DNA from 3 places in the Arthrobacter sp. KUASC02 genome. Region 3 is predicted to be linked to each of the others. Evidence: riboswitches for the same ligand, from Rfam matches in the RefSeq annotation. Region 3 holds a riboswitch; each other region holds the start of a gene.
The links. Region 3 has a riboswitch for thiamine pyrophosphate ahead of AC6JAC_RS09960 (bifunctional hydroxymethylpyrimidine kinase/phosphomethylpyrimidine kinase). Riboswitches for the same ligand answer to the same signal wherever they lie in the genome.
Positions count from the first base shown of each region.

Region 1: linked by a shared signal. The riboswitch ahead of AC6JAC_RS01665 (ECF transporter S component) and the one ahead of AC6JAC_RS09960 (bifunctional hydroxymethylpyrimidine kinase/phosphomethylpyrimidine kinase) in region 3 are both predicted to bind thiamine pyrophosphate.
Region 2: linked by a shared signal. The riboswitch ahead of thiO (glycine oxidase ThiO) and the one ahead of AC6JAC_RS09960 (bifunctional hydroxymethylpyrimidine kinase/phosphomethylpyrimidine kinase) in region 3 are both predicted to bind thiamine pyrophosphate.

Region 1 is NZ_AP046053.1:372,692-376,941, forward strand. It holds gene AC6JAC_RS01640 (Na+/H+ antiporter subunit D) at 1-956, shown strand, start outside; gene AC6JAC_RS01645 (Na+/H+ antiporter subunit E) at 953-1,498, shown strand; gene AC6JAC_RS01650 (MrpF/PhaF family protein) at 1,495-1,773, shown strand; gene mnhG (monovalent cation/H(+) antiporter subunit G) at 1,763-2,221, shown strand; gene AC6JAC_RS01660 (DUF4235 domain-containing protein) at 2,246-2,509, opposite strand; TPP riboswitch at 2,660-2,802, shown strand; gene AC6JAC_RS01665 (ECF transporter S component) at 2,876-3,508, shown strand; gene AC6JAC_RS01670 (ABC transporter ATP-binding protein) at 3,525-4,250, shown strand, end outside.
Region 2 is NZ_AP046053.1:1,708,744-1,712,993, reverse strand. It holds gene AC6JAC_RS07870 (hypothetical protein) at 1-208, shown strand, start outside; gene AC6JAC_RS07865 (4a-hydroxytetrahydrobiopterin dehydratase) at 215-880, opposite strand; gene AC6JAC_RS07860 (thiazole synthase) at 908-1,726, opposite strand; gene thiS (sulfur carrier protein ThiS) at 1,732-1,968, opposite strand; gene thiO (glycine oxidase ThiO) at 1,965-3,302, opposite strand; TPP riboswitch at 3,289-3,408, opposite strand; gene thiE (thiamine phosphate synthase) at 3,435-4,115, shown strand; gene AC6JAC_RS07840 (ferritin-like domain-containing protein) at 4,116-4,250, opposite strand, start outside.
Region 3 is NZ_AP046053.1:2,174,346-2,178,595, forward strand. It holds gene AC6JAC_RS09955 (Rne/Rng family ribonuclease) at 1-731, shown strand, start outside; TPP riboswitch at 863-960, shown strand; gene AC6JAC_RS09960 (bifunctional hydroxymethylpyrimidine kinase/phosphomethylpyrimidine kinase) at 943-2,532, shown strand; gene rplU (50S ribosomal protein L21) at 2,856-3,164, shown strand; gene rpmA (50S ribosomal protein L27) at 3,226-3,489, shown strand; gene obgE (GTPase ObgE) at 3,606-4,250, shown strand, end outside.

The DNA of each region.
Region 1 (4,250 bases), 1.8 Mb from region 3:
TGCCTGACTCGTATCCCACCGCGCCGGCCCCCGTCACCGCCGTGTTCGCCGGCCTGCTGACCAAGGTGGGCGTCTACGCGATGGTGCGCACCGAGACGCTCCTCTTCCCCGGGGACTCGCTGAACACCCCGCTGATGGTGGCCGCCCTGCTGACCATGGTGGTGGGAATCCTGGGTGCCCTGGCCCAGAGCGACATCAAACGTCTGCTCTCATTCACCCTGGTGAGCCACATCGGCTACATGGTGTTCGGGCTGGCCATGTCCTCCGTGGCAGGGCTTGGCGCGGCGGTGTTCTACGTGGCCCACCACATCACCATCCAGACCAGCCTGTTCCTGGTCACGGGCCTGATCGAACGCCGCGGCGGAAGCTCCTCGATCGACCGTGTGGCCGGCCTGGCCAAGCTGTCCCCGATCCTGGCCCTGCTGTTCTTCATTCCCGCCATGAACCTGGCCGGAATCCCGCCGTTCTCCGGCTTCCTGGGCAAGCTCGGGCTGCTGCAGGCCGGTGTGCAGCTCGGCACCCCGCTGGCCTACGCCCTGGTGATCGGCGGTGTCCTGACCAGCCTGCTGACGCTCCTGGCCATCGCCCGGGTGTGGAACCGCGCGTTCTGGCGCAAGCCCGAGGACGCAGAGAACCCCGACCCCGTGCTGCTGGCCGCCCCCGAGGACTCCGACACCGGCGACCGCGCGGGCAAGCGCAACGTCACGCTGCTGCCGCGGACCATGGTGGGATCCACCCTGGGGCTTGTCGCCTTCGGCGTGGCGCTCACCGTCTTCGCCGGGCCGCTCTTCCGGGTGGCGGACCAGTCGGCCGTGGAGATGCTGGACAGGAGTTCCTACATCCAGGCGGTGCTGGGCGAAAACGCTCCGGTGCCCCCGGTCGCGCAGCCTGAACCTGCGGAACCGCAGCCGGAAAGCCCGCAGCCTGAGGGCCAGCAGCCGGAGGTCCAGAAGTGAACCGCCGACGGATCTCAATCCGGCAGGAACTGCCCCTCCTCGTCTGGCTGGTGTTTGTCTGGGGTGCGCTCTGGCAGGACTTCAGCCCCGGGAACCTCCTGTTCGGAGCCCTCATCGCCGTGGTGGTGGCGCGCTTGTTCTACCTGCCGCCGGTGGAACTGGGCGGCCGGTTCAGCATCGTGCGGGCCGTCCCGTTCGCCATCGTTTTCCTGGGCAAAGTGGTGGCCGCCAGCTTCCAGGTGCTGTACCTGGCGGTGGCCCGCGGGCCCAAGGTGACCAACGCCGTCGTCGCCGTCCAGCTCCGCAGCCATTCGGACCTGATGGTCACTGCCACCGGCCACGTCATCTCGCTGATTCCAGGCTCACTGGTGGTAGAGGTGGACCGCTCCACGTCCACGCTCTACATCCACGGGCTGAACGTGCGGAGCGGGGAGGACATCGTGAACCTGCGCAAGGAAGTCCGGGATGCCGAGGCGGCACTGATCCGGATCATGGGCACGCGTGAAGAACTGGCCGCACTGAAACAGGAGGTGGGCGCATGATGGAAGTCGTCCTGACCGTAACGGCCGTGATCCTGTCGCTCGCGGCAGCCGGGGCCATTGTCCGGATCGCCATCGGCCCGTCGCTGCTGGACCGGGTGCTGGCCTCGGACGTGCTCCTGGCCATCATCGGGGCCACGCTCTGCATCGACATGGCCGTGAACCGGCACCTGAACAACCTGATGCTGCTGGTGGCGCTGTCCATCATCGGGTTCATCGGGTCCGTGACTGTGGCGCGCTTCGTGGCCGACCGGCGGGAGCACCCCAATGAATCCTGAACCATCCGCCGTGGACACCGTCATCGACGCCGTGTCTGCCGTTTTTATGGTGGTGGGCGCCGTGATGTCCCTTGGCGCGGCCATCGGCCTGTTGCGCTTCCCCGACCTGATGAGCAGGATGCACGCTGCCACCAAGCCGCAGGTGCTGGGCCTTTTCCTGCTGCTGGCCTCGGTGGGCCTGCAGCTGCGGACCTGGTGGGTGTGGCCCGCACTGTTCGTGGCGTGGATCTTCCAGGTCCTCACCGTTCCCGTATCCGCGCACATGGTGGGCCGGGCCGGCTACCGCACCAAGCACCTGCACAGGGAGCTGCTGACGACGGACGAACTGGAGGCCGTGGTGCAGAAGGCGGCGGACAAGAAGACCGCCGACGGGCGGGCCGCCGGCGGCCAGGAAGCAGACGAGCGCGCAGCGCACGACGGTCCCGCCGACGACGGCGCGTCATCCTAGCGGGGGGCCGCAGGACGGTTGGGCCTAGACGATGTCCTGGGTCTTGGCGAAGCGGGTGATGGCACGCTGCGTGCCGCGGTTGGCCAGGACCTGGATGATGGCGCTGACAGCGGCCGAGACCAGCGCAAAGGTCAGGGCGCTGCGCAGGGTGGTGGGGACGTCGTTCTTGTCGCCCTTGGGGGGCTTGCGTCCGGTGACCTTTTCCCAGACGACGTCAACGGCCTTCGTGCCGGCAAATCCGGCCAGCAGGCTCACTCCGGTTCCAAGCAGCTTGATGAAAAAACTCATTCCAGTACCCCTAACAGGTGGGAGACGGCGGAAACAGGGCTTCCCCTAGCCTAGCCGCATCAGGCCGCCCCCATCACCGCGCATTGTGACAGCCGCCCCGGGATTTCGCGGGCCCGCGGGTGTAAACTGGTCCACGCCCACAAGGGCGAATTGATACGACAGGGGAGCGTCGCCGTCGGGCATCACTGGAACAGTCCAGGGAACCGGAGGCGGGCGCTGAGAGTGCGGACAGCCGCAGACCCTCGAACCTGATCCGGTTAGTACCGGCGCAAGGGAGTCGAGTTCTCAGAGTGTCCGGCAGCAGGCGGCGGAAGCCGCGGCCCTTGCCGGGAAACACTCTCCCCTCCTGTACCTCAGGAGGAAGACATGACTGATATTTCTGCAAAGCAGGCGTTGCCGCACAGCAAGTACAGCTGGCGCGTGGTGGACATTGTGGTTGCCGCGTTGATCGCAGTGGCCGGCGGCGTCATTTTCTGGGCCTGGTCCCAGGGCGCCGCCGCCGTTACCCCGGCCATGAACGCCGTTTACCCGCCCCTGACCGGCCTCATCGCCGGCGGCTGGATGATTCCCGCCGTCCTGGGCATGCTAATCATCCGCAAGCCCGGAGCCGCACTGTTCTGCGAAACAGTGGCTGCCACCGGTGAGCTGATCATGGGCTCGCAGTACGGTGCCTCCGTGCTGTTCTCCGGCTTCGTGCAGGGGCTCGGCGCCGAAATCATCTTCGCGGTGTTCGTGTACAAGAAGTTCAACCTGCCCGTTTCGCTGCTGGCCGGTGCCGGCGCAGGCCTCTTCTGCGGCCTGAACGACTCGTTCGCTCCGTGGGGCTGGAACGTCGCCTACGCGGCCGGTGACAAGCTGGCCTACATCATTTTCACCGCCATTTCCGGCGCCATTATTGCCGGTGCGCTGTCCTGGATCGCCACCCGCGGCCTGGCCCGGACCGGTGTGCTCAGCTCCTTTGCCTCCCGCAAGGCAGCTACGGAGCCCGTCTTTTCCTGACGAACGCACCCCGCTCATGACATCTTCGGATAACGTCCGCCCGGCTGCGGTCACGGCACGCGGCTGGGGCTGGCGGCACGCCGGCCGGTCCCAGCCCGCCGTCCACGGCCTGGACCTGGACATCCAGCCTGGCGAACGCGTGCTGCTGCTGGGCCCCTCCGGCGCGGGCAAATCAACACTGCTGCACGCCCTGGCCGGGGTACTCGGCGACAGCGACGCCGGCGCCCACCATGAAAGCACGCCGGACGCCGACGACTCGGACGAGACGGGCACCCTCCTGATCGACGGCGCCCCGCCGCGGGCACAGCGCGGCCGCGCCGGCCTGATGCAGCAGGACCCCGAGACGCAGGTGGTCCTGTCCCGCGTGGGGGACGACGTCGCCTTCGGCGCCGAGAATCTGGCCGTGCCCCGCGCGGACATCTGGACGCGCGTGGGAGAAGCGCTCGACGACGTCGGGCTGGCCCACCTGCCGCTGGACCACCCGACGTCGGCCCTCTCCGGCGGGCAGAAGCAGCGCCTTGCGCTTGCCGGCATCCTTGCCATGCGCCCGGGACTGCTGCTCCTCGACGAGCCCACGGCCAACCTTGACCCCCTGGGCGTCCTGGAGGTCAGGGACGCCGTGGGCCGGTGCCTGGACAAAACCGGGGCAACGCTGGTGGTGGTGGAACACCGCGTGGGCGTGTGGAAAGACCTGGTGGACCGGATCGTGGTGCTGCAGCCTGGATCGGCGACGGATTCCGCC
Region 2 (4,250 bases), 470 kb from region 3:
GCCGCCGGGCGTCTCCGTCGCCGTGGGGATGCTGAGCTGGATCATCTTCATGGCAGCGGGGCTTGGCTACCAGCCCGGCCTGACGTGGATTCCTTGGGTTCTGCCCATGGTCCTGGGCACCGGGGCGGCACTCGCCGCCGCGGTGTACCTGGGCCGCAAGCGCACCCTGCATGACACGAGGCAGCTGACGGCCGCCCTCAGGCTCTAGCCGGAGCTACAGATCCGGTTCGTGCCCTTCCTCGGTGCAGAGGCACAGCCGGTTTCCCTGAGCATCCGTGACCACCACCCGGTTGGGTGCGTGGTCATGGTTCATTAAGGCCCCTGTGGCGGCTGTTTTCTCCAGTGCCGGGCCGGATTCCGCCTTGCTGCGGTGGACGTCCAGGTGGAAGCGGTTCTCGTTCGGGGCGGGCGTTTGCTGGAACCAGACTCCGGGGCCGCGGCCGTAGGGGTCAACCAGGTCGCCGTACCGGCCTTTCCGGTAGCCAAGGGCAGTCCGCCACACCTCGGAAATCTCGTCCGGGTTTGCCGTGTCGATGGCGATCTCCACCGTCCGGTACAGGCCGGGTTCCGCGGCCGCCGACGCCGCAGCGGCCGCCAGGCTCACGGCCGCCGCTGCGGCGACGTCACGCTCCGTCACCTCCGTGCCGGCGTCGTGCGAGGTGAAGCGGATGAACACCCTGTTGTAGCGCCAGTCCAGGTCCGGGTGGTGGTTTTGTTCCTCAGCAAGGCGCCCGACGGCGGCAATCAGCTCGAGCGCTCCGGCCGCCGTCGGCGTCTTGAAAACGGTCACCAGGCCGCCCAGCCGGTACCTCCAGTCGGGCAGGTCCGCCAGGGCGGCGTCGATCCGGGCTCGGGTCAGAACATCTTCCTTGCCGGTCACCGCTGGCTCCTTGCATGGTTCGGACTGCTACAGGAACTCCGCCCGGCCTTCCATGGCGGACGAGGCAAGGGCGTGTTCGCGGCGCGGAATCCGGCCGGCCGCCTTCGCCAGCCTACCGGCGATGACAGCGTGTTTGAAGGCCTCTCCCATCATCGCCGGGTTCTGCGCCCGGGTCACTGCCGTCGCCAGCAGCACGGCGTCGCAGCCCAGCTCCATGGCCAGGGCCGCGTCGGACGCCGTACCGATGCCGGCGTCCAGCACCACGGGAACGGATGCCCTGGAAACGATGAGTTCGATGTTGTGCGGGTTCAGGATGCCCAGGCCGGTGCCGATGGGCGCCCCGAGCGGCATGACGGCTGTGGCTCCGAGGTTCTCCAGCCGCAGGGCCAGCACGGGATCGTCATTCGTGTAGGCGAACACCTTGAACCCGCGGTTGACCAGTTGTTCGGTGGCGTCCACCAGCTCAACGGCGTCCGGCAGGAGGGTGTGTTCGTCGGCAATCACTTCTAGCTTCACCCAGTCCGTTTCCAGGGCTTCCCGCGCCAGTTCCGCCGTCATGACGGCGTCGCGTGCCGTGAAGCAGCCCGCCGTATTGGGCAGCACCCTGATGTTGTGGTCCACCAGGAGCTGGAACAGCGAACCCGTTTCCGCCGGGGAGTAGCGGCGCATGGCCACGGTGGTCAGCTCCGTGCCCGACGCGATTAGAGCCGCCCCCAGGCCGTCCAGGCTGGGCGCGCCGCCGGTGCCCATGATCAGCCGTGATCCCAGGTGGACACCGTCCACGATGAAGGGGTCCGCCGTGTGCTGTGCGGTCCCTGCCGCGCCGGCAACCGTAGTTCCTGCCATGATGCTCAACCTCCCTGTACTGCGGTAACGAGTTCGACGTCGTCGCCCTCGGCGAGCGCCGTGACGAACCACTGGCTGCGCGGCACCACCTCGGAGTTCCGGGCCACTGCGACGCCCAGTTTCCGACCGTCGGCGGCCTGCCCGCTGGGGGCGAGGTTCCTGCCCGTGACCTGGCTGATGAGGGTGGTGACGGACGCGCCGTCCTCCACCGCATGGACGGTGCCGTTCAGAGTGATGTTCATGCTGTTTCCTTGTTCGGGTCAATTGTGACGATGTTCAGTGGCGCTGCCGGCGTTCCCGGCGTCGGCGCGGGGACGGAAAACCGGTCGGGCCGGAAGGGCGCCCAGCGGGGATCGGCGTTGCCGTCCATGAGCTGCCTGCAGATGGACCCCGCCGCAGGAGTGAGCAGGACACCGTGCCGGAAGAACCCGGTGGCAATGATCAACCCCTCGACGTCGCCGCCGGTTCCCGCGGCGGCTACGCGCCCCAGCAGGGGCGCGTTGTCCGGTGTTCCCGGACGGGCCCGCGCCGTGGCTTCCAGGAGTTCCAGTTCGGCGACGGCCGGAACCAGCACCTGCGCGTCACGGAGCAGCTGGTAGACGCCGCCGGCGGAAACAGCTGAACGGGCCGGCGTTGCGTGTTCGGTTCCAAGGCCGGCAGCCTCTGCCCCCGGGAGGGCGTCTTCACGCTGGGTGGCCCCGATCACCACGGTTCCGTCCTGCCGGGGCACGATGTAGACGGGAACCCCATGGACCATGCCGCGGACGGTGGATGTCAGCAGCGGCCGCAGGTAGGCGGGGACCCGCAGGCGCAGGATGTCGCCGTACACCGGGCGGAGGGGCAGCTTCAGTCCCGCGGGCAACCCGTTGAGGGCCGCAGACTCCAGCCCGTTGGCAATGATCGTCTCCCCGGCATGCACCGCACCTCCCCCGGCCAGGGTGATGCCGCTGACCCGCCCGTCCGCCCACAGCAGGCCGTCCGCCCGCCGGCGCACGGCGGAACCTGCCAGCGACTCGGCGATCAGGGCGAGGAGCTTGCGGGGATCCACCTGGTGGTCCGCCGGGATGTCGAAGGCACAGGAGATTCCGGGGCTCAGCAACGGTTCCCGTGCCCGCGCCTCCCTGACTGTCAGCGGTTCCACCGTGAGGCCGCTCGACAGCTGGACGCCGCGCAGGTCGGCGAGCGCCCGGCGGTCGGCGGCGTCGACACCCACGGCGAGGGTCGACGTCGTGAGGTAGCCGGTGTCCGGGCCGCCGCTGCCGGATTCTCCGGGTTTCCCCCCGGGTTGAAGGCTCGCGGCAAAGCCGGGCCACAGCGCGGAGGAGTGAAGCATGAGCTCCAGGAGGTCCTCCTCCTGGTAGTGGAGTTCGCTGACCGGTGCCAGCATGCCGGCGGCGGCCCAGCTCGCTCCGGTGCCGGGCGCGTCATCGATGAGCACCACGGACCGGCCCGACTGCCGGGCCTCCCAGGCGATGCCGTGGCCGATGATTCCACCGCCAACCACGGCGACGTCGGCGCTGATGTCGCGGCTGCGCGCGGCGGGGCTGCCCGTTGGGGATTGCGGGGTCATTGTCATCCTTCCCTACGCCGGTACTAACCGGATCAGGTCAAGCGGTCGGCTCTGACGCCCTCTCAGCCCTGCAGCTTTGTGACAGCTGCTGCGGGCTCCCGCGGTACTCCCCCAGTTTAGGGGAACTAGGCTGGTGCCATGACCGAGCAAGCTCTCCTCACTGACGCCCGCCTGTACCTTTGCACCGACGCCCGCACGGATCGCGGCGACTTCGAAGACTTCGTGGATGCCGCCTACGCCGGCGGCGTCGACATCATCCAGCTCCGCGACAAGAACCTGGAGGCAGCCGAAGAACTCGAGCTTCTTGATGTGCTGCAGTCCGTTGCGCGCCGCCACAGACGCCTCTGGTCGGTCAACGACCGCGCGGATGTCGCCTCGCTCTCCGGCGCACCGGTGCTGCACATCGGGCAGAAGGATCTTCCGCTGGCGGCTGCCCGGAAGTTCCTCGGCAACGACGCCGTGATCGGCCTGTCAACGCACGGCACCGAACAGATCGACGCCGCGGTGGCCGCCTCCCGCGGTACCGGCGGGCTGGACTACTTCTGCGTGGGGCCGGTCTGGGCCACGCCCACGAAGCCGGGCCGGGCCGCCGTCGGCCTCGACCTGGTCCGCTACGCGGCCGGGGCCAGCGGCAACGAAACAGCAGGCGGGACCACGGTCCCGTGGTTCGCCATCGGCGGCGTTGACCTGGGCAACGTCGAGCAGGTGGTGGCTGCAGGGGCGCAGCGGATCGTGGTGGTCCGCGCCATCACCGAGGCTGACGACCCCGCCGCAGCCGCGCGGTCACTGCTCGAAGCGCTCGACGCCGGCGCATCCTGACTACCCGGTCAGTCCGAGCTGCGTCATCCGCTTGGAGTGGTTTTCCGCCAGCCCGGCAATCAGGCCGCTGACCAGCTCCTTCGCCGCGGCGGTGTCCTCCCCGCCGATCAGGTTTCCGAGGAACGCGTGCTCGTA
Region 3 (4,250 bases):
CGACCCGCGTGGCGCTGGCCAACATCGCAGCGGCAGCGCATGCTGCCCACCTCCACGATGCCGAGGCCGGCCATGCAGCCCCCGCGGCCGCGGCCGCCGCAGCACAGGCAGTAGGCCAGGCACTGGCAGCCCAGGCACAGGGCGCCCAGTCCCCGGCCGGGCAGGCAGGAGCGCCGGCGCGGCCGGCTCCGACGCAGGCCACCCCGTCTGCACCCGCTGCGGCCCGGCCCGCGAAGGTGTCGGAAACCGAAGTGGCTGCTGCAGGGCGGCCGGCAGCGGTCCTGACCTTTGGCGGCGAAAAGGTGGCACTGCCGTTCGTAGAGCACGCCGGAGAAGCCCCTGCCTCCGGACCGGCACTGACCCTTGACCGCCTGGCCGAAGCTTTCGCCCACCTTGGTGAGCCTGCCGCGGCAGAGGCTCCGGCATCACCGGTTGAACCGCAGGCACCGGCAGCGCAGGCGCCGGCGGCCCAGGCTGTTGAAGCCGACTACACCGACCACACCGCGGTGCAGGGCCGGGCCCGCCGTCCCCGCCGCAACCGAAGCGCGAGCCGTGCCCAGGGCGCAGCGAACGAGACGTCCGTGGAACACCACGAGACTGCCCCGGTTGCCGCATCAGGGCACACGCACGAAGCCAAGGCACCTGAGCCGGCGAAGAAGGATGCGCCCGCCAAGGCGCCGGCCAACGAGCCGATCATCCTTGGCGTGGGGGTCCCGGCCTCGGAACTCTGAGCCAACGAGCTTTGATCAGGCCAGGCTTTCGTTCAGCCAGCTGACACCGCGGGTGCGGCCCGGGACAGGCGTAGCAATACGCGTGTTTCGGGCCGTGCCCGCGAGTTCGTTGCGGGGAAAAGCTAGGCTAGGGGACTGACACGGGGTGCCGCGCACAGGGCCGGCTGAGATCCAGACCCGTTGAACCTGTCCGGTTAGCACCGGCGAAGGGATGTCTCCTTTGGCTTCATCATTCCTGCCCACTCCTGCCACGCCCGTAGCGCCTGCACCGGGAGGCGGCCCGCTGCGCAGCACGCCGCGGGTGCTGGCCATCGCCGGTTCCGATCCGTCCGGCGGGGCGGGAATCCAGGCGGACCTCAAAAGCATTGCCGCCAACGGGGGATACGGCATGGCTGCCATCACCGCCCTGACGGCACAGAACACCCACGGTGTCCGGGCGGTCCACGTTCCGCCGGCCGGCTTCCTGACTGCGCAGCTAGAGGCCATTAGCGACGACATCAGCATCGACGCCGTGAAAATCGGCATGCTGGGCGACTCTGCGGTGATTGCCGCCGTCCGTAGCTGGCTGGAGAAAGCCCGTCCCGCCGTCGTGGTTCTTGACCCCGTGATGGTCGCCACCAGCGGGGACCGGCTCCTGCAGGAGGCTGCCGAGGCCGAGCTGCGCGAACTGCTGCCGCTGGCCGACCTCATCACGCCGAACCTGGCAGAACTGGCGATGCTGCTCAACGAGCCACTGGCGGACAACTGGGAAGCGGCACTCGGCCAGGGCAAGCGCCTCGCCGCGCAGGCGGGCACCACGGTGCTGGTCAAGGGCGGACACCTCGAGGGCGGCGAATGCCCCGACGCCCTCGTCAACACTGAAGGACTGCTCGCCCAGGACGTTGTGGTGGTCCCCGGCGCGCGGATCGACACCAGGAACAGCCACGGCACCGGCTGTTCCCTGTCCTCGGCCATGGCCACCGCGCAGGCAAGGCTGGGGGATTGGGAGGCATCCCTGCGGGCAGTGAAGCCATGGCTGCAGGGAGCGCTCAGGGAAGCCGGAGCGCTGGAGGTGGGAACGGGCAACGGCCCGGTGCACCATTTCCACCATCTGGCGCCGAAGGGCCAGGATGCGCTGGCCGCAGGGGAGTTCGCCGCGGCGCTCCGGCAGGACGCCGGAGCGGACCTGGATGACATCTACGGGCTGGACTTCATCCGCGGCCTCGCCGACGGCTCCCTTACCGAGCAGCACTTTGCGTATTACCTTGCCCAGGATGCCATCTACCTGAACGGCTATTCCAGGGTTCTGTCCCGTGCCGCCGCCATTGCCCCCACCGAGGCCGAACAGCTCTTCTGGGCCCGCTCGGCGCAACAATGCCTGGAAGTGGAGTCCGAACTGCACAGGACGTGGCTCAGCACCCGGAACGTGGACGCCGCCCTGGGACCGGTCACCAAGTCCTACGTGGACCACCTGCTGGCCTCATCTGTTTCCGGAAGCTATGGAGTGCTCGTGGCCGCGGTGCTGCCGTGCTTCTGGCTTTACGCCGAGGTGGGTGCCACCTTGCACGGTCAGTTCGAGGCGGCCGGGTCGCCGTCGGGCCATCCCTACGCCGACTGGCTCCGCACGTACGCCGACGAGGAATTCGCCGCCGCCACCAGGGAGGCAGTGCGTATCACCGACGACGCCGCACAGGCTGCCTCTGCAGCAGAACGGCAGGCCATGCGCCTGGCCTTCCGGCAGTCGTGCCGCTACGAGGTGGACTTTTTCGACGCGCCGCGCGTGCATGCTGCACCGCAAAGTGTTCCGGAGCCGGTAAGGTAATGGGGCACGGTTCCGGAAGTCGTTGCAGCGGCAGTCTGTATTGCACAGAGTGGCGCCTATCACGTACTACCGTCGGAGCCAGCCTCATTTGCGGCCGAAGGCAAAATTAGCGTAGTCTAGATCTTCGGTGCTTACGCCAACACTTGGGTTATGACCCCGGAACAGTCTGTTTGGAATGACAAGCGGAATGGTTCGTGGGATAACTCATGGGTTCCCCCGGGGAATCCACCGGCGTTGAGGCACAGCGTGAGCCAGGCCAAACAATTGGACCCAGGTTCCGCACGCAAATCTAGTAATAAACGTCGAGAGAAGTGAGTTCCCCAGTGGTGTACGCGATTGTCCGCGCAGGCGGCCGCCAAGAGAAGGTTTCCGTTGGAGACTTCGTTACCCTGAACCGCGTCCCCGGTGGAGCCGGCAGCACCATTGAGTTGCCCGCACTGCTCCTGGTAGACGGTGACAAAGTCACGTCTGCCGCTGCGGACCTGGCCAAGGTAACGGTTACGGCTGAGATCCTCCAGGACCTTCGTGGTCCGAAGATCGTCATCCAGAAGTTCAAGAACAAGACCGGGTACAAGAAGCGCCAGGGTCACCGTCAGGAACTGACCAAGGTCAAGATCACCGGTATCAAGTAACCTTCCGTTACTTTTCAGGTTTTCAGCAGATTCCCCAGAATTTTTAAGGCAGGCATTTCAAATGGCACATAAAAAAGGCGCGAGCTCCACTCGCAACGGTCGTGACTCCAACGCCCAGTACCTCGGCGTCAAGCGCTTCGGCGGCCAGGTAGTTTCCGCAGGCGAGATCATCGTCCGCCAGCGTGGCACCCACTTCCACCCGGGCGCCGGCGTTGGCCGTGGCGGCGACGACACCCTGTTCGCCCTGACCCCCGGCGCTGTCGAATTCGGCACCCGCCGCGGCCGTCGAGTCGTGAACATCGTTGCTGCTGCAGCTGCAGAGTAACAACAAGATCTAAACCGGTGGAGCGGGCCATGATGGCCCGCTCCACTGTTCTTTTAACCGCATTACAATCAATTTGGGCGTCCAAGACGGTCAGGTTAAGCACAGAGGAGATTCACGTGGCGAGCTTTGTAGACCGGGTAGTACTGCACGTATCCGGCGGTACCGGCGGTCACGGCTGTGTCTCCGTCCACCGCGAGAAGTTCAAGCCCCTGGGCGGTCCGGACGGCGGCAACGGCGGCGACGGCGGCGATGTCATCCTGCGCGTTGACCCCCAGACCACCACGCTGCTGGACTACCACCACGCGCCGCACCGCCACGCCACCAACGGCGGACCCGGCATGGGCGACTGGCGCGGCGGCAAGAACGGCGAAACCCTGATCCTTCCCGTTCCGGAAGGCACCGTCGTCAAGACCAAGGACGGTCGCGTGCTGGCCGACCTCGTCGGCGAAGGCACCGAGTTCATCGCTGCCGCCGGCGGCCCCGGCGGGCTCGGCAACGCCGCACTTTCCTCGCAGAAGCGCCGCGCCCCGGGCTTCGCGCTGCTCGGCATCGAAGGCGAATCCAGCGACATCGTCCTGGAACTGAAGTCCATTGCGGACATCGCCCTGGTGGGCTTCCCGTCCGCCGGCAAGTCCAGCCTGATTGCCGCCATGTCCGCGGCACGCCCGAAAATTGCCGACTACCCCTTCACCACGCTGATCCCCAACCTGGGCGTCGTCCAGGCCGGCGACGTGCGCTTCACCATTGCAGACGTCCCCGGC